DNA from 3 places in the Rhizobium sp. NPDC092011 genome. Region 2 is predicted to be linked to each of the others. Evidence: riboswitches for the same ligand, from Rfam matches in the RefSeq annotation. Region 2 holds a riboswitch; each other region holds the start of a gene.

Region 1 (7,487 bases), on a different contig from region 2:
CTGTCCCAGAATCGAGGCTGCATCGACCTTGGCCTGCTGCGCATCGAGAATGGTTTGATGCTCCTCCTTACGGGCCTCGTTGAGAGCGGCACGCAGAGCCTTTCTCTGACCCGATGGCAGTTGCTCAGCGCCCAAGGGCATCGCACCGATGGGTGCGCGCGAATTGCGGATCCACGTCAATCCCCCGCCCGCAAGCGCCGCGATCAAGAAAGTGTTCAACACCAGCAAGGATATGACCAATATTCGGAAACTGCGGTCTGTCATTGGCTTTCCTGCGTTATGGTCACGTCCGATCCGATATCGCCGAACATGGTGCTCGTCCCCTCCGACACGACGGTGGTTTCCGATGTCAGGCTCGGCGCCAGTACGGCAATGGCGACGCTGCCGGCAAAGGCGCCGGCAAGCCCGACGCCGACGAGACCGATGCCGGCAGAGCCGAACCGGAACCAGTTGCGGATCCGAGACCGGCGCGAAAGCCGCTCGACGATCTGACTGCCAAGACGCGAGGGGACCGGTTTCAGCGTATAGGTGTCAAGCAACGCATCCAGATCAGCGGCATGATCCAGCACATCATAAGCACTGTTTTGGGCGGCATATTCGCGGGCGGCCGCACGCTCTTCCTGCGGCCAGCGGCTGATGTCGCCGCCATAGGCGTCGGCCAGTTCAGCGAACCGCTCACTACTCATCGGACCTGCGATATGTTCAACCATCGCCCTGTTCCTTCAACAAAAGCGCCTGCAACGAACGCCTTCCCCGCGCCAGCAAGCTCTCCAATGCGTCCACGCTGATCTCCATGATGGAAGCCGCTTCCACGTTCGACAGCGCCTGATAGTAGACCAGAATAATCGCCTCGCGCTGCCGCGGCGCAATCATCTGCATGGCCAGCTCCACGCGCCGCGACGGATCGTCCTCACTCATCAGGCCCGCATCCGGCGCCGGCCCCTCATATTCGATCTCGGGCGGCGACTCGGCCAGGACGTCCTTGCGCCGGCGCAGCCGGTCATAGCAAAGATTGATCGCCACGCGATGCACCCAGGTGCTGAAGCGGGCGTTGCGCTGGCGCCAGCCGCCGGCATTTTTCCACACGCGCAGAAAAGTTTCCTGCGCCACATCTTCAGCTTCGACGGCATCGCCGAGCATACGGGTCGCGACCGAAAGGATGCGCGGCAGCTGCCGCGTCACCATCATGCGCATCGCCGGCACGTCGCCGGCGGCGATGCGGGCCACCAGATCCCCTTCCAGGTCGCCATTTTCGGGCGCGCGATCCCTTTTCATCGACAATCGCCACCGTCCAAAATTCGATCGCTCCGCGCATTGCACGCCTCTTCCCTGTCATTGACAAGAGGGCTGTGCCTGTTCGTCTTTCCCGACACGGGATACCAATCCGATCGCAGCGTCTCTTTCCTTCGACATGAAGCATGGGGTCTCAACCGTTGAACGGTCCGGCTGTCGAATTCCGTCGCTGCGGCATCGCCGATTTCGGATTATTTCCGCAAACCCGGTATCTTTTTCGGAGAACCAAAGAAGGCCGGCCACCCAGGCGGGAAGACCACAAGGTCCCCCACAGGGTTGCCGGCCCATGCAAAGATCCGAATGCCAGAGCGCTTTTGGATCACAGCGTCAGCAGGTCAGCTGTTGTCTGATCCTGCGTATCGGAAGCATAGAGATTGCCAAGTTCCGGGGATTGCTGACGCTGCGCTTTGACTGCTGCTTCGAACTGGCTTTGGGTCAAGGATCCCGAGCCCGACGTATCAAGACTGCCGAACAGTGCGGTTGCCTGGTCTGCCCCCATATCGGACGGACGCGCGGCAACGAATTCAGCCTCCGTAACATTGCCGTCGCCATCGGTATCCATCGAGGAAAATGCCTTGGACAGCTCGTTATCGCCCATCTTGCCGCCATGATGCATATGGTGGCCGGATTTCATCGCCTTTGTCAGCTGCGCTTCGGTGAGCGAGCCAGTCTTGTCCTTGTCGAAGCTTTCGAACAGCTTGCTTGCCTGGTCCGCACTGACGTCTGCCGGACGCGCGGCGACGAATTCCGCCTCGCTGATGTTGCCATCGCCATTGGTGTCCATGGCTTTGATCAGATCAGCCTGTTTGCTGCTTTGAGCTGTCGTCGCCGCTACTGGCTGAGAGCTCGATGTCGAGCCGGCGGAATCGCTGTCGGAGTTGGCATTCGAACCGTCGGTGTCGCCACCGCCGCTACCGGACTGAAGATTGAGAATAACGTTCATCAACTGTGCGATCAGTTGCTGGGCGGCGGAAATCTGAGACTGATCGTCCGATGACGAAGAGGTACCCGCACCGGATGAATTGCCCGAAGAGCCGGCCGCCGGAATCAAGGATGCCGAATCGTCGTTGACGGACGATGTCGAGCCAGATGTCTGGTACTGAAAATAGCGATTGGGCAGAATTGAGGTAATGCTCGTCATTGGGGCCTCCAGTTGCGAGCGTTGAGAGGAACTCCGATGGCCTGCGCGCACACGAACTCAACACAGAATCGCCAAGGCACGCCTGCGCAGATGCGATGCCACGGCTCTTGACCATCGATATGAGCGGAAGATTGCCGAGGACGGAGATCAAAGCCGCTCTGTGCCCCGGTTTGGCGGATAAAGCCAATCATGAAGCGGCTGAACTCAGAATCGCCCGAAGTTATTCGTCGCCGTCATGGCGCTATCGGCATCTGCACATTTTCGATTTTGCACTTCCCAACGCAGGCAATTTGCACACAGAAACTTGTGCGGAACTTATAGTGCTTGACGAATACATCTCATTGCGATTTTCTTTCTCGATTTTTAGAGGATGTCTAAGCTTCGCTTCGCCACCGTATGCTACTAATATAAGAAGACTGCGAGCACCGGTGTGGCGTTGATGGAATAAGAATAAGAATGAGGGGAGGCGCATGAAAATGGGCACATGTGGAGAACTGAATGAGGCGCACTAAAGAGGAGGCTGCAGAAACGAGGAGCGAGATTTTGCAGTCCGCGAAAGCGCTGTTTCTCGACAAAGGATATGAAAATGTCAGCCTGGAGGAGATAGCCGCCGCGGCCGGTGTGACGCGGGGGGCGGTGCACTGGCATTTCAAGAACAAGCAAGGCCTGATGTTTGCAATCCGCGACGAAGCGCAGCAGCCATTCGATGAATTGGCGGAGCGGATGTCGAAGGAATTGCCGCCCAACCCACTGGATCTTATTGCCGACGCCATTGCATCCATTTTCGAGGACGTCCAGCACGACCCGCGCAAGCGCAGCATGCTGAAGGTCATGATGCATCTCGATATGGCTTTTTGCGATGGAACGACGAACCGTGCGAGCTCTTTCCGCCAAGACATGCACGATAATTTCGAGCGCATATTTACATTGATGAACGAGAAGACGCAGCTCCCCACCCCGTGGACGCCGGATACGGCTGCTTCAGCGCTGACGGCTGTCATCGGCGGCCTGATTACCGAATGGACACTGGATCGGGGCAACTTCCAGCTCGTGCCCTGCGGGCAAATGTTCATCAAGATGGTCTTGAAGACTTGGTTTCCGTCGGTCCAAACCCACGAAATCGAGACATCTGCCGCTTAAAAATAAAAAGGATCCGGAGGGAAAGCCGGATCCTTTCTCTTTGATCGGAGGTCAACCGATCAGTTAAGAAGCCTGACGGATTGGAACGCCAGGCTTCTCTTACCCGGCGCGGGCCGGGTAATCTCTTGATTAGAAGCTACGCTCGAAGCGCAGGATACCAGCCCACTGATCCTGGTTCACAGAATCGAAGTTGGTGTAGGAAACTTCCGGCTCGATGAGCAGGTTCTTGACCGGGTTCCACTTCAGGTTCGTGGTAGCGGCAAAGATCTTGCTGTCGGTGTAGGCGAGCTGCAGGTTCCACTTCAGCTTTTCGTTGATCGGAACGCTAGCGCCACCCCAAACAGCCCAGTCACCCCAGCCGCACTTCGATGCATCGGCAATCGGGCAAGCAGAACGGTCAAGGTTCGTGCCGGCATACTTGTTCAGCTTCTTGCCATCGGTGTTGTAACCACCCATCAAGAAGGCCGAGAATACGCCGAAGTCAGCATCGATACGAGCCTTGACAGCGCCTTCTTCGACGATCGAGTCGTAACCGCCGACGACCTTGAAGCCCCATGCGCCGGACTTGAAGCCAGCACCGGCAACAACGTCAGGAGCGTAATGGTTGGACTTGTCGTCCGTCCACCAGCTGGAACCGTAAGAGGCGCCCGAGCCGCTGGAGTTCGAGTCTTCGAGCGAGACCATAGCCGTGAAGCCGTTGCCTGCATCGTAGTTGTACGTCAACTGGTTCAGCTCGTACGGGCCGTCATAGATCACGTCGTCGTTGATGACGTCGCCAGCGTAACCGATGTACGAGTTGTACTGCGAGTCAGCCTTACCGACGAGGAAACCACCGAGGCTGATGTTGGCGAACAGCAGCTTCGTAGCGGTGGAGTTGCCGTCATTCCAATCCCAACGGATGACCGTGTTGGTCTTCAGCGGGCCGTATTCCGTGTCCGTTGCAGTGTCGACACTGAGTTCCGCACGAGTGTGCCAGAGCGTGCCGTTCTTGCTGTTCGGGTTGTAAGCGTCGAACCACTGACCTTCAGAACGGACGCGGCCGCCGATCTTGAGGCAGGTTTCCGTGCCCGGGATGAAGAAGTAGCCAGCACCATATGCGTCGCAGATGCGAACGTATTCCAGCGGCTCGGGCTCAGCGGCAACGATAGCGTCGGCTGCATGGGCACCGGATACTGCTGCCAGCGCAGCAGCGGAGCCGAGAAGAAGGCTCTTGATGTTCATTATAAACTCCTGGTTTTAATATGCATTTCTAACTTACCGCGAGTGCAAAGCTGCAATACCACCTCAAATTCGGTTCGGTCGAAACGCGACAGGCAGCCCGGCAGATACACACATAATGTTGGCTTGAGTCCCCTCTAACCTCCATACTTGACCCCGCGGCAAAGGCGTTGAAATGCCTCTACCGATCCGGACGATCACTCGCCCGTAAGACAGCTTGTGTCCTGCTTCTGAGTTACAAACAGTCCGTATGTTTGTCAATTATGTGAAACTCGACTGGCTATTAGTCTTGGAAGCTGTTGCCTAAATGCAACTGACGCCTGCGCCGCACCGACAGCTCCTCCGGCAGATGGAAAAAACGCGCCGAATACGTTGCCGCAGCGCGAAAAGCGATTGCTCGATAAATCTCGGTAAGCCCGGATGGCGATCGAAGCTAGTAACGAGGCGCGACAATCCACCATCTGTGGTGGAACTATTTGGACGGACATTGGAGAGTTGCGACCATGGGCAATTCGCATATCGGCCAAACGATCGCATACAGCCTCGATCAAACAACGCTTCCGGCGGCGTTTCCCCTCTCAAACGACTTCAACAGCTTTATTGCCGAGACGCTGTCTTTTCGGGCGGAGACAAACGGGACCATCCTTGCAGGGTTGACAGCAGCCGAAGAGAAGGCTTAGCCTTTCGACATTCACCAGGGGGGTCCCGGCAAGGGGCTGAGATACTGCTGGACAATACGACTTTGTCGATTGTGGCGCAGTGACCCGTTGAACCTGATCCAGTTCATACTGGCGTAGGGACGGTGCAAGCGCTCGAAGGCTTCGGATTCCCGCGTGGATTCCACGGCCGGCGTCTTTCCATCATTCCGGCTGATGACTGGGTCTCCAACTGCAACTTGGAGCCTCAAACCATGACCATTGCCGCAAAAAACATCACCCCGACCGTTACCACCGGCCCCTTGCCGGCATCGCGGAAGATCTACATCCCCGGCGACATCCACAGCGATATCCGTGTGCCGATGCGCGAAATCAGCGTCCATCCGACAGCGGGCGAACCGCCTGTCATCGTCTACGATTCGTCCGGCCCTTACACGATCGCAGGCGAAGACATCCGCATCGAACAGGGCCTGCCTCAGCTGCGCCGAGACTGGGTGCTCGCTCGAGGTGATGTCGAGGCCTACGAGGGCCGCCATATCCGCCCTGAAGACAACGGCTTCGTCAGCGCCGACAGGTTGACACCGGAATTTCCCGGGCAGCGCCAAGCTTTGCGGGCCAAGGACGGCAAGGCCGTCACCCAGCTTGCCTATGCGCGAGCCGGCATCATCACGCCGGAAATGGAATTCATCGCCATCCGCGAGAATCTCGGTCGCAAGGCCAGCGCCGAGGCCATGATTCGCGATGGCGAAAGCTTCGGCGCCCATATTCCCGACCACGTGACGGCGGAATTCGTCCGCCAGGAAGTCGCCGCCGGCCGGGCGATCATCCCGGCCAACATCAACCACCCCGAAAGCGAGCCGATGATCATCGGCCGGAATTTCCTGGTGAAGATCAACGCCAATATCGGCAATTCGGCCGTCACCTCCTCGATGGCGGAGGAAGTCGAAAAGATGGTCTGGGCTGCCCGATGGGGTGCGGATACCGTGATGGATCTATCGACCGGGCGCAACATCCACAATATCCGCGAGTGGATTATCCGCAATTCGCCGCTCCCGATCGGCACGGTACCGCTCTATCAGGCGTTGGAAAAGGTTGGCGGCATCGCCGAGGACCTCACCTGGGAGATCTATCGCGATACGCTGATCGAACAGGCCGAACAGGGCGTCGATTACTTTACGATCCATGCCGGCGTGCGCCTGCATTACATTCCGCTGACCGTCAATCGCGTCACCGGCATCGTCTCGCGCGGCGGCTCGATCATGGCCAAGTGGTGTCTCCATCATCATCGCGAGAGCTTTCTCTACGAACATTTCGCCGAAATCTGCGACATCTGCCGCGCCTATGACGTCTCCTTCTCGCTCGGCGACGGCCTGCGCCCCGGTTCGATCGCCGATGCCAACGACGCGGCGCAATTCGCCGAGCTGGAAACGCTGGGCGAGCTGACGAAGATCGCCTGGGCAAAGGATTGTCAGGTGATGATCGAAGGCCCGGGCCATGTCCCGATGCATAAGATCAAAGCAAACATGGACAAGCAGCTCGCTGTCTGCGGCGAGGCGCCCTTCTATACGCTCGGACCGCTAACGACGGATATCGCACCGGGCTATGACCACATCACCTCGGGCATCGGCGCGGCAATGATCGGCTGGTTCGGCACGGCCATGCTCTGCTACGTCACGCCGAAGGAGCATCTCGGCCTGCCTGACCGCAACGACGTCAAGACCGGCGTCATCACCTATAAGATTGCCGCCCATGCGGCCGACCTCGCCAAGGGTCATCCGGCGGCACAGGTGCGGGACGATGCGCTATCGCGCGCCCGTTTTGAGTTTCGTTGGGAAGATCAGTTCAACCTGTCGCTCGACCCCGATACCGCCCGCAGCTTCCACGACGAGACCTTGCCGAAGGAAGCGCACAAGGTTGCGCATTTCTGCTCGATGTGCGGCCCGAAATTCTGTTCGATGCGGATTTCGCACGACATTCGCGCCGAGGCACAGAAGGAAGGGCTGGACGCCATGGCGGCCAAATACCGCGATGGCGGCGAC
Region 2 (7,487 bases):
ACCCTCTCCATCCCGCCGCTACGCGAAAGGCGCGGCGATATCCCCTTACTGTTCAGCTATTTCGCGAAGCGTGCCGCCAGCCGTTTTAAACGTGACGTTCCGGCCATATCCGGTGCGGTGCACCGCCATTTGCAGCGGCACGATTGGCCGGGAAATGTGCGCGAGCTCTCGCATTTCGCGGAGCGCCTGGTGCTCGGCCTCGAGACGGCGGCGATGCAGGAACCTCCCGACACGCCAGCCGCTGACGGAACACTGCCGCTGCCCGCCCGGATCGAGCGCTATGAGGCGGAACTCATCCGCGAGACGTTGTCGCAAAACCATGGCGACGTCCGCCGCACCATCGAGGCGCTGGGCATTCCCCGCAAGACCTTCTACGACAAGCTGCAGCGCCACGGCATCGTCCGCGGCGAATTCACCGGACCAGAGGGGAGTGATCGTCGAGGGTCCTAGGTGGGCGGTCTAAAACGAAAACTCGCGGCCTTTCAGCCGCGAGCATCTTTGGATCAAGACAAACCCCTACCGCGTTTCCGCTTTTCTTAGAATCGCGTAGGCGCCCTGCCTTCTTGTTTTTCTCGCATTCCGGCCGGAAAACCGCTGCGCAGTTTTCCTGGAAATGCTCTGAGCGTCAGCCGGCGGCTTCGATTTTGTCCTGCGTCTTCGTGTCGAAATCGCTGGCGTCATGGCGTTCGCGCAGCTGCTCGGACGGATCTCCGGACATGCGGTTGACCATGCGGCCGCGCTTTACGGCGGGGCGCGAGTGGATAAGATCAGCCCAGCGCTGCACGTTCTTATAATCCTGCACTTGCAGGAATTCGCCCGCACCATACTGCCATCCCTTGGCGAGGCCGCCATACCAGGGCCAGATGGCAATATCGGCGATCGTGTATTCGCTGCCCGCAATATACTCGCTTTCCGCCAGGCGACGATCGAGCACGTCGAGCTCGCGCTTCACTTCCATCGCAAAGCGATCGATCGCATATTCGATCTTCGTCGGTGCATAGGCGTAGAAATGGCCAAAACCGCCGCCGAGATAAGGCGCGCTTCCCATCTGCCAGAACAACCAGGACAGGCACTCGGCGCGGGCGGGCTGTTCCGTCGGCAGGAAGGCGCCGAACTTTTCGGCGAGATAGGTCAGGATCGAGCCGGATTCGAACACGCGGATCGGCTTGGGGCCACTGCGATCCAGCAGAGCCGGAATCTTCGAATTGGGATTGACCTCGACAAAGCCGCTGCCGAACTGGTCGCCGTCGCCGATCTTGATCAGCCAGGCGTCATATTCGGCGCCGCTGTGGCCGAGCGCCAGCAACTCCTCAAGCATGATGGTGACCTTGACGCCATTCGGCGTGCCCAGCGAATAAAGCTGAAGGGGATGACGACCGACGGGCAGTTCCTTCTCATGAGTCGGTCCGGCGATCGGGCGGTTGATGTTGGCGAACTGGCCGCCATTGGCTTTGTTCCAGGTCCAGATCTTCGGCGGCGTGTATTCGGCAGAACCGGTCATAGGCATCCTCCTTTTGGGGTGAATCAGATTTGGGAGCGATCTTCGATGTAGCGCGCTACGCTCGTCGCACATAGGGACGCCCGTTCATTTTTACGAGAGCCACCGCACTGCTTTTCCAAAGCTCTTGGCTGAAACGAAAAAAGCCTGCCGCGGGAGGAGGTGCGGCAGGCTTTCGGCAATAGTTGAACAGCGCTCGGGAGGAGGAATGGCGCTGTTCGAGCAGACGACCCTGGGAGGAGGAGTGGGCGTCTGCAAAGCGAAGGATGCGGGAGGAGGTGCGTCACTTCGATGACCTGAACATAGCAGTCTTTTGCTCAGTGGATAGGCATTTCTTTGCACGACAGCTATGCGTTATGCGAAAACCGGCACGCTCGACTGAAGCATATTTTAGCAACGAGCTAGGTCGAGACCGTCACGCAGACAAAACAAAAGCGCCTGCTCGGGAGAAAGCAGGCGCCTGAAGAATAGAGCTGATCACTTAGCCGTGGCTGCTATCAGCCAGCGATGGCTGCGCGGGCGACATTGCGGATTTCGCCGCGCTCGATGCCGAGATCGTGCAGTTCGCGCGTGGTCATACGGCCCAGTTCAGCGACCGTCTGACGGTACTTGCGCCAGTTGTTGAAAGAGCGTGCTACGTTCATGATGATCCCCTTTCCTTGGGCATTCGAAGCTGAGCTGCCGTGCTTGGCGCTTCGTTCGCTTCGATGAGAAATATATAGCTTAAGCCCCTCGCTTTTTGCAGAGCCAAGGCGTCACTGCACCCATGCGCCAGATGCATGGATCATTCAGACAATCAGCCACCTCGTTCCGGGTGATCGGCGCCGGCCCTCGCGATTTGCTGATGACAGGGCAGCCATTGTCTGCGACAAGGGAAGGATTGAGAGACAGGGGCGTCCACCGTATGGCGGGCTGAGAAGTACCCTTTGAACCTGAACCAGATCATGCTGGCGGAGGGAGTCGCTCGGGGCTTTGCAACATGCTCGTGCCCCTATGCGCCTCGCCCGCCTGAAAAGGGGCGATATGCAAGACCAAATCAATCTCGGAGCTCTGCTCGACACCATGCGCCGGAGCCCGCCGCTGGTACAATGCATCACCAATTTCGTGGCAATGAATATCGCCGCCAACGTGATGCTTGCCGCCGGCGCCTCACCCGCCATGGTCCATGCCGAAGAAGAAGCCGGCGAGTTCGCCACCATCTCCGGAGCGCTCACGGTCAACATCGGTACGCTCTCGGCCGGCTGGCTCGCGGGCATGCTTGCGGCTGCACGTTCGGCAAATCAGGCAGGTAAGCCCTGGGTTCTCGATCCGGTGGCGCATTATGCAACCGGATTCCGCCGTGGGGCAGTCACGCAATTGCTTGAGTTGCGGCCGACGATCATCCGTGGCAACGCCTCTGAAATCATAGCCCTTACCGGTGGCAATAGCCGCGGTCAGGGCGTCGACAGCCGCGATCCTGTCGACATGGCAGAGGATTCGGCGAGACAGCTCGCCAGCCGGCATGGATGCGTGGTCGCAGTGACCGGTGCGACCGACTTCGTGACCGATGGCCACAAGGCGCAACGCATAGAAGGCGGGTCGCCGCTGATGCCCCGGATTACCGCACTCGGCTGCTCGTTGACCTGCCTTGTCGGAGCTTTCGCCGCAACCGCACCCGACAACCCGTTCGACGCGACGGTCGCCGCCCTCGCTGTCTTTGGCGTTGCGGGAGAACAGGCCGGAGCGGCAGCCGATGGTCCTGGCTCCTTCTCCTGGCGCTTTCTCGACGCGCTGGCCGCCCTTGACGCGGAGACGCTGACTGCCAAAGCGAGGATCGTCGCAGCATGAAAAATTTCGACCTCTCCCTTTATCTCGTTCTCGATCCTGTGCTCTGCGCTGACATCGGCATGATCGAAACCGCGCGCGCTGCCGTTGCCGGCGGCGCAACGATCGTCCAGCTGCGCGACAAACACGCCTCGACCACGACCATGATCGAGACGGGAATCGCCCTCAAACAGGTGCTCGCCGGAAGCGGCGCGCGCCTCATTATCAATGATGATGTCGAGGCAGCCATCGCAATTGGCGCGGATGGCCTGCATATCGGGCAGGAAGATCTGAACGCCCAAGACGCCCGCCGCATGATCGGCCCCGACATGATCCTCGGCCTTTCTGTAGAGACCGAGGCTCTCGCCTCGGCGATCGACGCCGAAATCGTCGACTATGCCGGCATAGGCCCGGTCTTTGCGACACCGACCAAGCCGGATCACAAGCAGCCGATCGGCTTTGACGGTCTTGCCCGGATCATCAAGCTTTGCCCGGTTCCGACGGTCGCTATCGGTGGCCTGAAAGCCAAGCACGTTGCCGAGGCGCTGACGGCAGGCGCGGAAGGAGTCGCGATGGTTTCGGCCATCTGCGGTCAGCCTGATCCGAAGGCTGCGACAATCTTCATCGCCAATGCCATCAAGGAGGCCAGCAAATGATCCGCAATGTCCTGTCCATCGCCGGTTCCGATCCTTCCGGCGGCGCCGGTATTCAGGCCGATCTCAAAACATTCTCGGCTCTCGGCGTTTACGGAATGGCAGCCCTGACGGCGTTGACGGCGCAGAATACGCAGGGCGTTTCCGGAGTTCATCCGGTGCCTCCCGCATTTGTCGGCGATCAGATCGAGGCGATCTTTGCCGAAATACGCGTGGATGCCGTCAAGATCGGCATGATCGCAAATGCAGCGATTGCAGCCGTCGTTGCCGACATTTTGAAGCGGCACCCCGATGTTCCGGTTGTGCTCGATCCCGTTATGATCGCCAAGGGCGGCGCGGCTCTTCTTGCGGCCGATGCCGTCGATGTCCTGAGCCGTCGATTGCTGCCGCTTGCGACCGTCGTGACGCCGAACCTGCCGGAGGCAGCAGCCCTGCTGCACGAGGCCGAAGCAACGAGCCGGGAAGATATGGCGCGCCAGGCACTCGCGCTCTCAGAGCTCGGTCCCGTCGCCGTGCTCGTCAAGGGTGGTCACCTCGACGGGAACGAGAGCCCCGACGTGCTGGCCAGTGGCGGAAACGTCACCTGGTTCGAGGCCGACCGGCTGCCGACCAAGAACACGCATGGAACCGGATGCACCCTTTCCAGTGCGATTGCTGCCGAGATCGCCAAGGGCTCGCCGCTTCCGCAAGCCATTGCCTCGGCCAAGGACTATCTCGCCCGGGCGGTCGCCGCTGCGGGCCAGCTTTCGGTCGGTAGCGGCCATGGCCCCGTACAGCATTTCCATGCGCTATGGGCAGACAATGAAGGAGTAAGGAAATGAGCCTGCCAATAAAGGACCAGATCGTCATCGTCTCGGGCGCGGGACGCGGTTTCGGCGCCGCAATCGCCACGGCCTTCGCCCGCGAAGGTGCCAGGGTTGCGATCAACTATCGAGCAAGCCGCCAACAGGCAGAAGCCCTTGCCGAGAAGCTTGGCAGCGGCGCAAAAGCCTTTCAGGCAGATATGCGCAGTCTTGCCGAAACGGAGCGGCTCGTCGAAGAGGTGACGGCTCATTTCGGCGCACCGACGACGGTGGTGCATAACGCCCTTGCCGATTTCAGCTTCAACGGCGATGCTCGCTCGAAATTGGACGCATTGAGCTGGTCCGAGATGACGACGCAGCTTGAGACGGCCCTCCAGGGTGCGCTCAACCTCATCCAGGCGGCGCGGCCGGCGATGGAGCGCGCGGCATTTGGCCGGGTTGTGACGATCGGCACGAACCTCTTCCAGAACCCGGTCGTGCCGTATCACGATTACACGGCGGCAAAGGCGGCGTTGTTGTCGCTGACGCGCACGGCTGCAGCCGAACTCGGGCCGCTCGGCATTACCGTCAACATGGTCTCGGGCGGGCTGCTGCGCACGACGGATGCCAGCAGTGCCACCCCGGAGGCAGTCTTCGACATCATCGCCGCCAATACGCCTCTTCGCCGCGTCACGACGCCGGAAGAAGCTGCCGACGCGGTTCTGTTCTTCGCAAGCCCGTGGGCTCGTGCCGTTACCGGGCAGAACCTCATCGTCGATGGCGGGCTAGTCTTCGGCTAATACAAAAAACGGAAAGGCGCCGACCATCGGTCGACGCCTTTCTCCTGATTTCCTGGTCCGATATGAATTTCGAGGCTCAGGCCCACCCCATGGTCAGCACGCCAAAGAGGATGACCACACCCAGGACGACACGGTAGACCACGAAGGGCCAGGTGGAGAAGCGCTCCAGGAAGCGCATCAACCCCCAGATTGTGATGAAGGACGAGATGCTGCCGACGATCAGTCCGACGATGAGAATGGACCAGGCTTCCATCGGAATGTGAGCCTTGTAGAGCGTGAACAATTCCTTCAGGCCGGCAAGCGCAATCGCCGGCAATCCCAGCAGGAACGAGAAGCGGGCCGCCTCCTCGCGTTTCAGACCGAGGAAAAGTGCGCCGGTCAAGGTGGAGCCGGAGCGCGAAACGCCGGGCACGAGCGCGCCGACCTGGGTGATGCCGACGAAGAGCGCATCGACCAGTGTCATCTGCTCGATATTCTTTCTGTGGCGGCTATACAATTCGGCAACGGCCAACAGCACGCCCATGACGACGCAGGCGATGCCGATGACCCAGAGGCTGCGGAACGATGTGCCGCAGGCGTTGAGCGACGATGACAGCAACAGGCCGACGATGACGATGGGGATCGTTGCGATGATGATGGCGATGGCAAGCCGCATGGCGGGTGAGCCCCAATCCCTGCGTTTGATGGCATCGAGCGAGCCGAAGGTGACGTAGCGGACATCGCTCCAGAAATAGGAAATAATTGCTGCGAGTGCGGCGAGCTGCATTGCAGCCGAAAACGCCGAACCGGGATCCTGCCAGCCAAGCAGGGCTGGCACGAGGCGCATATGCGCGGTGGAGGAGACAGGCAGGAGTTCCGTCAAACCCTGCACAACTCCCAGAACGGCAATTTTGGCATAGCCCAGGGCGACAAAGCCCGTGTCCACGCCTTGCGTACAAACATCAGCCACGTTTCGAAATCCTCGGTTCTCTTGGGGGCTCTGCACCGGAACGGTGCGATGAACTTCGCTGCGAAACAGTTTTCAGACGAGAGATCGGCAGGCGCTATCGGACGCCTTGCCGGTCTCTCGCCCAGAATCGAGGCGGACCATAATTGCGCAGGCTGAACTCTATCTGAAATTGTCGGTGCAGTTTTCCAAGATTCGGAGGGCACGGCGCTCCGGGGCAGGATCGGCGGGATTATCGGATTGGTCGCAAGCGGACGATCGCGCTAGATACGGCACGAGGCCTTAGTCCCACCTACGAATGTCACGCCATGCTGGAGATCGGGAAGCTCATTCGGCAGACAAGGCGCCGGTCGTGCGCCTGCTCGCGTCAAGAGCGATCAGCGCGATGCGCGCTTCTGAGTATCGCCCATCACCGAGAAAACGCGCCTGATGAATGCCTCGCCGTCGAACTGCCGCGCGGCGCCTTCAGTCACATGTTCCGGACGATCGAAGATAAATGCCTCAAGGTTGACGATCGGCAACTTCAGCCGGGTTCGCACCTCCCCGATCATTGCCGTGTGGGTAACGACGACCTGACAACCGTTCGGCTCGAACCATTCCTGAATTCCGTTGGACGGTATAGCGGTTACCGACAGACCGCGCTCCGAAAGGACCGAGCCTATACGGGTGGCCGCCTGCTGATTGTCGAGGCATATCAGGACGTCGGTCTGCGAAGGGGATGGCGAATTGTCTGAATGCATCAAGCAGCCTCTCGTTCGAGATGACGCAATATACCGATTCGGACGTAACGCAGTGTTATAAGTTGTTACATTTTGTTTCAGGAAAATGACGGATTAAGCTGGCACGAATTTGCGAGAAATTTCCTCTCAAATTAGTTATGGAAATTTATACAATTAATTGAAATTAAATAACAAATAAATTATCATACTCCAGCGCCGGGAGTTGAACCAGTGCTAAAGAACATGATCACGGACGTAATATAGTTGTCGTGATTATGTGCATTGC
Region 3 (7,487 bases), on a different contig from region 2:
TGCCGAGGCCGCCATGCAGGAAGGTCTGGCCGCGCACATAGCCTTCTTCGGGGCTGTCGCCATAAAGCAGGCCGTCAATGCCGCTCAGATAATAGTCGCGCCCGGTATCGCCGACTTTACCTTCCTCACCGAACTGGCGTGCATGCGCCTTGGCAAGATCGATACGCTGCGGCGTGCTCGGATGGCTCGATAAGAAGTCCAGACTCTGATCGGCGTCGGAATTGGCCGTCATGAAACGGCTGTAGTCTTCCATGGCATTGAGGAAGCGCGCGGCGGCATAGGGGTCGTAGCCGGCTTGGCCGAGCGTGCGGATGCCAATCTCGTCGGCCTGCAATTCCTGCTGGCGCGAGAAGGCGGCGAGACGCAGCTTGCCGCGGGCAAGCGCCTGCTTGCCGGCGAGGTCGCTCGACAGAACTTCGGCAACGACGCGGCTGGCGATGACTTCAGCCTCTTCGCGCTTCTGCCGTTCGATGCCGTGATTGGCAGTGACGTGCGCCATTTCATGCGACAGGACAGCGGCGACTTCCGAGGCGTCATTGGCCAGTGCCAGCAGGCCTCGCGTCACATAAAGATAGCCGCCCGGCAGCGCGAAGGCGTTGATCGACGGCGAATTGAGGATGGTGATGCGATAGGACTGCTGCGGATTCTCCGACACGCTGGTCAGGGCTCCGGCGATGCGGGCAACGAGGCGCTCCGTCTTGGCGTCCTTGTACTCGCCGCCATAGCTGGCGAGAATACGCGGATGCTCGCGAGCGCCCATCTGCGCGCGCGGGTCGTTCTTCTGTACCTCGGAAACGATCTGCGGATTGGCCGAAGGCGAAACGCTCGGTTGATACGACTGATCCATCACCGTTTGACAGCTGTTCAGTATCGCCGCGGCGACAAGGAGCGGGGCCAGGCGGCGCAAGCGGGCTGCGACGGTCACGCTGATCCTTCGTTTTGCTCGTTCGCTCTGCTCGTCTACCAGTGTATCACTCATTTCGCTGCCATGCCGGCTCGGCGCCAAATCCGGTTGATCGTGACCGGGCGGATCATCGTCGCGCGCCGATAGAGGTTGCCTTTACCCCATCGATCCGCATTTGCCCGGACGGTCTCCACCCCTTGCTGTAGCCGATTTTGGCACCGGTTGCATAGCGAGACTCCGTTTAAATGTGGCAGCGTTGTATTTTAGCAAGCATCTCCCTGGACTTTCAGCCGCACGGCGCGACGAAATTAAGGCAAAGCCGGCGGCATGATGCCGCGACGCCGTCAATGGCGGAGAAATGTGGCAAGTGCGGGGATGTCAGCGGTGTTCAGAAAGGCCTCGATCGGGGCTGAAAGTGCGATCCTGCCGCCATCGACAAAGACGGCGTGGTCGGCAAGACGCCGCACCTCGGCCGGGTCGTGCGAGACGATAAGAACCGTATTGCGGGTTTCTCGATGCAGGGTTTTCAGCAGTTCGACCATGCCCGAGCGCAGGCCCGGATCGAGCGCGGCAAAAGGCTCATCCAGCAACAGGATCGGCTTGTCGCGCACCAATGCTCTGGCAAAGGCCGCGCGTTGGCGCTCGCCGCCGGACAATGTTCCCGGTTTGCGGCGTTCGAAGCCGGCAAGCCCAACGCGTACGAGCGCCTCCGAAACCCTTTGCCGATCCCGTGTCGAGAGCTTCAGCGAGGAGCTGATGCCGAGGCCGATATTGGTGAAGAGATCGAGATGAGCAAAGAGATTGTTGTCCTGGAAGACAAGCGATACCGGCCGTTCGGCAGGATGCTTGCCCGTCATGTCCTCTCCGGCAAGCAGGATGCGGCCGCGATCGGGCTGTTCGAAGCCGGCAAGCAGATTGAGAAAGGTGGATTTGCCGGAGCCGGATGGGCCCGCGACGGCAATGATCTGTCCCTGCGGCAAAGCGCAGTCGAAGCGAAAATCATGGGTGCCGAGCCGCAACTCGACGTCGGTCATGGTGATGCTGCGCGAGATCATGGTGCTGCCGTCAGTCATTTTTGTCTGCCTTCGTCGTCGCGCGCGCCCTGGCCCGCCGTGCCGGCGATGGTGAGGAGAAAGCATATCACGCCGAGAATCAGGGCATATCCATCGGCGTCATTGGTGCGGTAGCTGCCGAGCTTGCTGTAAACCAGCCATGGCAGGGTCATCAGGCTGCTGGAGCCGAAGAGGGCGACGGCACCCAGATCGCCAAGCGAGAGGGCCATGGCGAAGGAGAGCGCCGTGAACAGCGGCTTGCGAAGGCCGGGCCAGTCGATCAGCCGCAGGCGCGAAATTCCACGCAGGCCGAGGCTTGCCGCCAGCCGCGCGGTGCGGCGGCGATGCACGGCATAGGCCGGCTCCAGCACGCGGATGACGAAGGGAAGCGACATCAGCGCGTTGATGACGACGATCAGGATTGCGGCAAATCGACTGGGGTCGCCAAAGGGACGCAGCGCCAGGAACCAGCCGGTCGCCAGGACGATCGGCGGAACGAGCAGGATGAGCGAGGAGGCTCCTGTCAGGGCTGCGGCCAGGCCGCGCAATCCCAGCGCGCTCTTGCGTTCGGCAGAGATGACGGAGCGGGCGTGAATGATGGCGAAGGATATGGCGACGGCGAGAAGCCCGGCGGCGAGCGCGATTGCCAGGCTCGTCACCGCCGCCTGAAGAAAGATAGCCTGACCGGCGAGCTTGAAGAGATTGGCTTCGAGGCCGGCAAGGATGACGGATGCGAGCGGCAGGCCGATGAAAAGTGTGGCGGCCAGCAACAGTGCCGCATCTGCCCATCGCGCGCCGCGCATTTGCCCGTCGATGCGCCGTAGCGGTCGGCCGCTCGTCAGGCCATGATCATCCGGTGAGGGAAACAGCGTCATCGCTGCGAGGATGACCAATGTCACGCCGATCTGCAGCAGTGACAGCATCACCGCCCGTCCGGGATCGAAATCGAACCGCAGCGCCTGATAGATCGCCACTTCCAGCGTCGTTGCGGCCGGCCCGCCGCCGAGGGTCAATATCAGCGTGAAGCTGGTGGCGCAGAGCATGAAGATCAACCCGGCGATACCTGGGATAAGGCCGCGCAGCACGGGCCACTCGATGAAGCGGAAGACCGAGCCGGATTTCATGCCGAGGCCGCCGGCCACGAGCCAATATTCCGCGGGGACACGCTCCAGCCCGGCGAGCATCAGCCGGCAGGCGAGCGGCATGTTGAAGAAGACATGCGCCAGCAGAATGCCCGTCAGGCCATAAATGCTGACGGGTTCCGACAGGCCGAGGGCTGCGAGCGCCTGATTGAGCAATCCGCGCTGACCCCAAATGCCGAGCAGGCCGAGCGCGCCGATCAAGACAGGCAGACCCATGGGCACGGCCATCAGCCGGATCAGCCACAGCCGGCCGGGAAAGCGCGGCTGGCGGGCCAAGGCGCGGGCGATGGGCATGGCAAGTGCCACGGATAACAGCGTTGATAATGTTGCCTGCAGCAGCGTGAAGCGCAGCACGCGCAGCAGATAGGGATCGGCGAGCGTAGTGTCGCCGCCGGATTCGATACCGGCGGCAAGCAGGATCACAACGGCGATCCCGACGAAAAGTGCGATGCCAGCAAGGCTGAGCGCCCCACCGGAAATGGCGCGCCTTCTTTCGGATGCCGTGAGCATGGTCGCGATATCAGTTGCCGCTGGTGGCCGTCAGCCACTCGTCGATCCAGGCCTTGCGGTTCTTATCGACGTCAGCGGGGCTCATGAGGAAGGTCTTCGACGGCACCACGAGCTTGCCGAAAGCGTCCGGCAATGGCGTCGAGGTCGCGGAAACCGGCATCATCCAGTTGCTGGTGGGGATGATGTCCTGGAAGCCGGGAGAGATCATGAATTTCAGGAAGTCGCGAGCAAGATCCTTGTTCTGCGACGACTTGATGAGGCCGGCGACCTCGATCTGGATGTAATGTCCTTCGGAGAAGGCTGCCGCCTGATAGCGATCGGTTTTGTCCTCGATCATGTGATAGGCCGGCGATGTCGTGTAGGAGAGCACCATCGGCGCTTCGCCCTTGGTGAAGAGGTCGTAAGCCTCCGACCAGCCAGGCGTTACCGTCAGGATGCGGCCCTTGAGTTTGGCCCAGGCATCGGCTGACTTGTCGCCATAGATCGACTTTACCCAGAGCAGCAGGCCGAGGCCAGGCGTCGAGGTGCGCGGATCCTCGATGACGATCTTCTGCTTGGGGTCACCCTCGACGAGATCCTTCATGCTCTTAGGCGGATTCTTGATCGTCTGCGTGTCGTAGATGACGGCGAAATGGCCGTAATCATAAGGCACGAACACATCATCCTTGAAGTCGCCGGGAACCCTGAGGGCCGATGTGTCGACACCGCTTGCGTCGAACAGGCCGGTATCCTTGGCTTCGTCGACGAGATTGGTATCGAGGCCGAGGACGACATCGGCCTTGGTGCCGGCGCCTTCGAGTTTGAGCCGGGACAGGAGAGCCACACCATCGGTGACACTGACGTAATTGACCGTGCAGCCGCAGGTCTTTTCGAAGGCGGCTTTCACCTTCGGGCCGGGACCCCACTCGGAGGTGAAGCTCTCATAGGTGTAGATGGTCAGCGTCTTGTCGGCGGCAGCGGCAGGCTGGGCGGCGAAAAACGTCGTTCCGGCGGCGAGTGCCAGGCCGGTGATGAATGACATTAGCGAACGGTCGTGCATGACAGCGCCTCCTCTTTGGTTTCGTCTGGAAGGGGAAAAGGGCGCTATGATTTCGTCACGCGTCTAATCCCTCCGCCGGTGTTAACCGGATCAGGTTCCGCGGGTTGGCCGGTGAAAGCCTCTCAGCCAGATATCCGATAGGACATAAGGCACCCCGTTAGAGCGTCGGCAGATTTAGCCCCGTGACGAAGGGATGACAAGGGAAATGATTCGCCTGTCGATTGCAGGGCAGAAAACCAGAGCGCTTCCGCATTTCATTGAAGCGCGAAAACGCTCGTTGTCTTTGTTGTGCGTTCCGGACGGAAAGCCGCTGCGCGTTTTTCCCGGAAACGCTCTACTCGGCAGCTTCCGCTACGGCCGGGCTTTCGTGCTTCTTGCTGGCGCCGGGAAGCTGCACGTTTTTCAGCGTGAGAGACGTCAGCAGACCGAGCAGGCAGATGCCGGCGGCCGTCATGAACAGCGGGCTGAAGGCACTTGCATAGGCGTTGGCGACGGCTTCGCGGGTGGCTTCCGGCAAGGCGGCCATCATCTTCGGCGTCAATTGCTCGATGTCGGCAACGCCTGAAATCGAAGTGCCGACATTCCCGAGCTTGGCGGCAATGATAGCGCCGTAGATAGAGATGGCGATCGACGCGCCGCCCATGCGCGATAGTGTCACGGCACCGGTGGCGGCGCCGACGTCGCGACTGCCGGCAGCATTCTGCACGCCGATGACAGGCACTTGCTGGGCAAGGCCGATGCCGATGCCGTGCAACAGCATCAGGGCGCCGAGGATTGCGATGGACGTTCCGGCATGAACGAAGGCGAGCGAGGCAAAGGCGATCGTGCTGCAGGTGGCGCTGGCGATGGCAAAGGGCTTGTAGCGTCCTCTTGCCGCGATCAACCGCCCGGCGGACAGAGAGCCGCAGACGAGGCCTCCGGTCAGCAGGATGAACAGCAACCCGGTCATCGAGGGCGAAAGTCCCGTCGTGGTCTGCAGGAACAGCGCGAAGTAGTTGACCATGCCGATGGCGACGGCGCCGCTGGTGATCGAGATGATCAACAGAAGTCCGAATGTCGGGTTGCGGAAAAGCGTCATCGGCACGATGGGTTCCGGCGCGCGGCGCTCGATGAAGACCCAGGTGATGGCACAGATGACGCCGAAAGCGATGATGCCGAGACATTGCGGCGACAAGAGCGATCCGAACAGCTCGCTGCCGTCGGCCGCAAGCACGATGCTCGTTGTGGTCAAGGCAAGGACGATTGCACCGGCATAATCGATCTTCGGTCGACGGGCAGGCTTGCGGTAGGGCAGCATGAATGCGAGGCCGGTCAGTACGAGGAAGCCGATCGGCACGTTGACGAGGAAGATCGAACGCCAGCCGAACAGATCGCTCATCGTACCGCCGAGAACGGGACCGACGGCGCCGGAGGCCATCAGAACGAGGCTGGAATAGCTTTGGTAGCGGGCACGTTCGCGCGGCTCGAAGAGGTCGGCATTGACGGCGAAGATCGAGACCATGATGCCGCCGCCGCCGAAGCCCTGCAGAACGCGGGCGGCAATCAGCGTGTTCATCGACACGGCAAGGCCGCAGACGGCGGAGCCGACGGTGAAGATGGCGATCGCCGTCATCATCACATATTTGCGGCCGAAGAGATCGCCGAGCTTGCCGTAGACAGGCATGACGGCGGAAAGGGAGAGCAGATAGGCCGAGCCGATCCAGCCGAAGCGCTCCAGATGCCCGAACTCGCCGACGATCGTCGGAAGCGCTGTCGATACGATCTGGTTGTCGAGTGTCGCCATGAACATGGCCGTCATGAGGAGCAGGAAGAGAATAAGCCGCCGTTTATGGTCCGCCACGAGAGGCGTGAACGTTGTCTGCATATTCATGGGGCAAAAAATCCGAGCTTGGCCGGAGCGTTGCGCTATCGAGCGAATGCGCGGGACGCCCAGTCTTCATGGCCAAAACATATGTGCTATTAGCATATAATTGTCAATGGCAGTTGAATGCTATTTGCATGTTTCGTTTCCGCCCGACCTCTGCTATGGTGGAAAGATGACATCTGTGACGAATACACGCGAAGTTGAAGCCCAGACGCCGGCCGAGGACGAGACGTTCCAGCGCATCGGCCAGGCGATGTTGCGCATGCGTCTGCTGACCGGCCGTCGCATGATCGGCAGGCTTGCCATTCGCAACGTTGCCCCGGGACTCGAGCTTTCGCATCTCGATGTGCTCGATGCCGTGAGGCGGGCTGAGGATACGGGCGAAGTGACCGTCGGCACAATTGCCGAACTGCTGCGCATCGATCCTTCGCGCGCAAGCCGCATCGTCGCCGACATGGTGGCGCGCGGCGTGTTGCGGCGCAAGGCATCGCAGGCGGATGCGCGGCGTATCGTCGTGGTGCTGACTGCACTCGGGCAACGCCTGCTGGCCGATATCCAGGCGCAGAAGCACGCCGTGATCGAAAGCATTTTCGCCGATTGGTCGCCCGAGGATGTCGAGAATTTTTCATGGCTGTTTGATCGGTATGTCACCGGCTATGAACGCATTTTCCAGGACTGCATGAAGGAAACCACCGACTGACCGGCCCGTCTGGGCCGTTCTGGCGAACGGCGCTCTTCCCTAGGTGTAGGACTTTGCGCTATGGGCTTGGCCCATGAACCAGTCCACCACCTTCACCATCCTGCTTGGCGGCGCGCTTCGTCTGACGGACCGGCTGCGTGCTGCTGTTTCCGGCAGCCGTTTCATTGCGGCCGATGGCGGGATGCGCCATGCCATCGCGCTCGGAATCGAGCCGGAACTATGGGTCGGGGATTTCGATTCCACGCCGGCGGATTTGCTCGAAGCCTTTCCCAGCGT

What was found. A riboswitch is a leader RNA that binds a small molecule or an ion and turns the genes downstream of it on or off. The one in region 2 is predicted to bind thiamine pyrophosphate.
Region 1: it holds a riboswitch for thiamine pyrophosphate, as region 2 does, so the genes downstream of both, thiC (phosphomethylpyrimidine synthase ThiC) here and thiM (hydroxyethylthiazole kinase) in region 2, are expected to answer to the same signal.
Region 3: it holds a riboswitch for thiamine pyrophosphate, as region 2 does, so the genes downstream of both, thiB (thiamine ABC transporter substrate binding subunit) here and thiM (hydroxyethylthiazole kinase) in region 2, are expected to answer to the same signal.

Annotation. Positions count from the first base shown of each region.
Region 1 covers NZ_JBIVSO010000011.1:80,468-87,954, forward strand. The annotation lists gene ACIQJ2_RS29885 (periplasmic heavy metal sensor) at 1-264, opposite strand, end outside; gene ACIQJ2_RS29890 (hypothetical protein) at 261-710, opposite strand; gene ACIQJ2_RS29895 (RNA polymerase sigma factor) at 703-1,320, opposite strand; gene ACIQJ2_RS29900 (EF-hand domain-containing protein) at 1,613-2,434, opposite strand; gene ACIQJ2_RS29905 (TetR family transcriptional regulator) at 2,933-3,574, shown strand; gene ACIQJ2_RS29910 (porin) at 3,704-4,795, opposite strand; TPP riboswitch at 5,479-5,610, shown strand; gene thiC (phosphomethylpyrimidine synthase ThiC) at 5,703-7,487, shown strand, end outside.
Region 2 covers NZ_JBIVSO010000001.1:1,543,166-1,550,652, reverse strand. The annotation lists gene ACIQJ2_RS07090 (sigma-54-dependent transcriptional regulator) at 1-450, shown strand, start outside; gene yghU (glutathione-dependent disulfide-bond oxidoreductase) at 626-1,501, opposite strand; gene ACIQJ2_RS07080 (DUF1127 domain-containing protein) at 1,996-2,142, opposite strand; TPP riboswitch at 2,378-2,474, shown strand; gene thiM (hydroxyethylthiazole kinase) at 2,522-3,325, shown strand; gene thiE (thiamine phosphate synthase) at 3,322-3,957, shown strand; gene thiD (bifunctional hydroxymethylpyrimidine kinase/phosphomethylpyrimidine kinase) at 3,954-4,775, shown strand; gene ACIQJ2_RS07060 (3-oxoacyl-ACP reductase) at 4,772-5,536, shown strand; gene ACIQJ2_RS07055 (undecaprenyl-diphosphate phosphatase) at 5,613-6,485, opposite strand; gene ACIQJ2_RS07050 (hypothetical protein) at 6,860-7,222, opposite strand.
Region 3 covers NZ_JBIVSO010000004.1:392,352-399,838, reverse strand. The annotation lists gene ACIQJ2_RS20165 (M48 family metalloprotease) at 1-847, opposite strand, end outside; gene ACIQJ2_RS20160 (ATP-binding cassette domain-containing protein) at 1,249-1,977, opposite strand; gene thiP (thiamine/thiamine pyrophosphate ABC transporter permease ThiP) at 1,974-3,608, opposite strand; gene thiB (thiamine ABC transporter substrate binding subunit) at 3,619-4,647, opposite strand; TPP riboswitch at 4,698-4,814, opposite strand; gene ACIQJ2_RS20145 (MDR family MFS transporter) at 4,982-6,517, opposite strand; gene ACIQJ2_RS20140 (MarR family winged helix-turn-helix transcriptional regulator) at 6,684-7,211, shown strand; gene ACIQJ2_RS20135 (thiamine diphosphokinase) at 7,285-7,487, shown strand, end outside.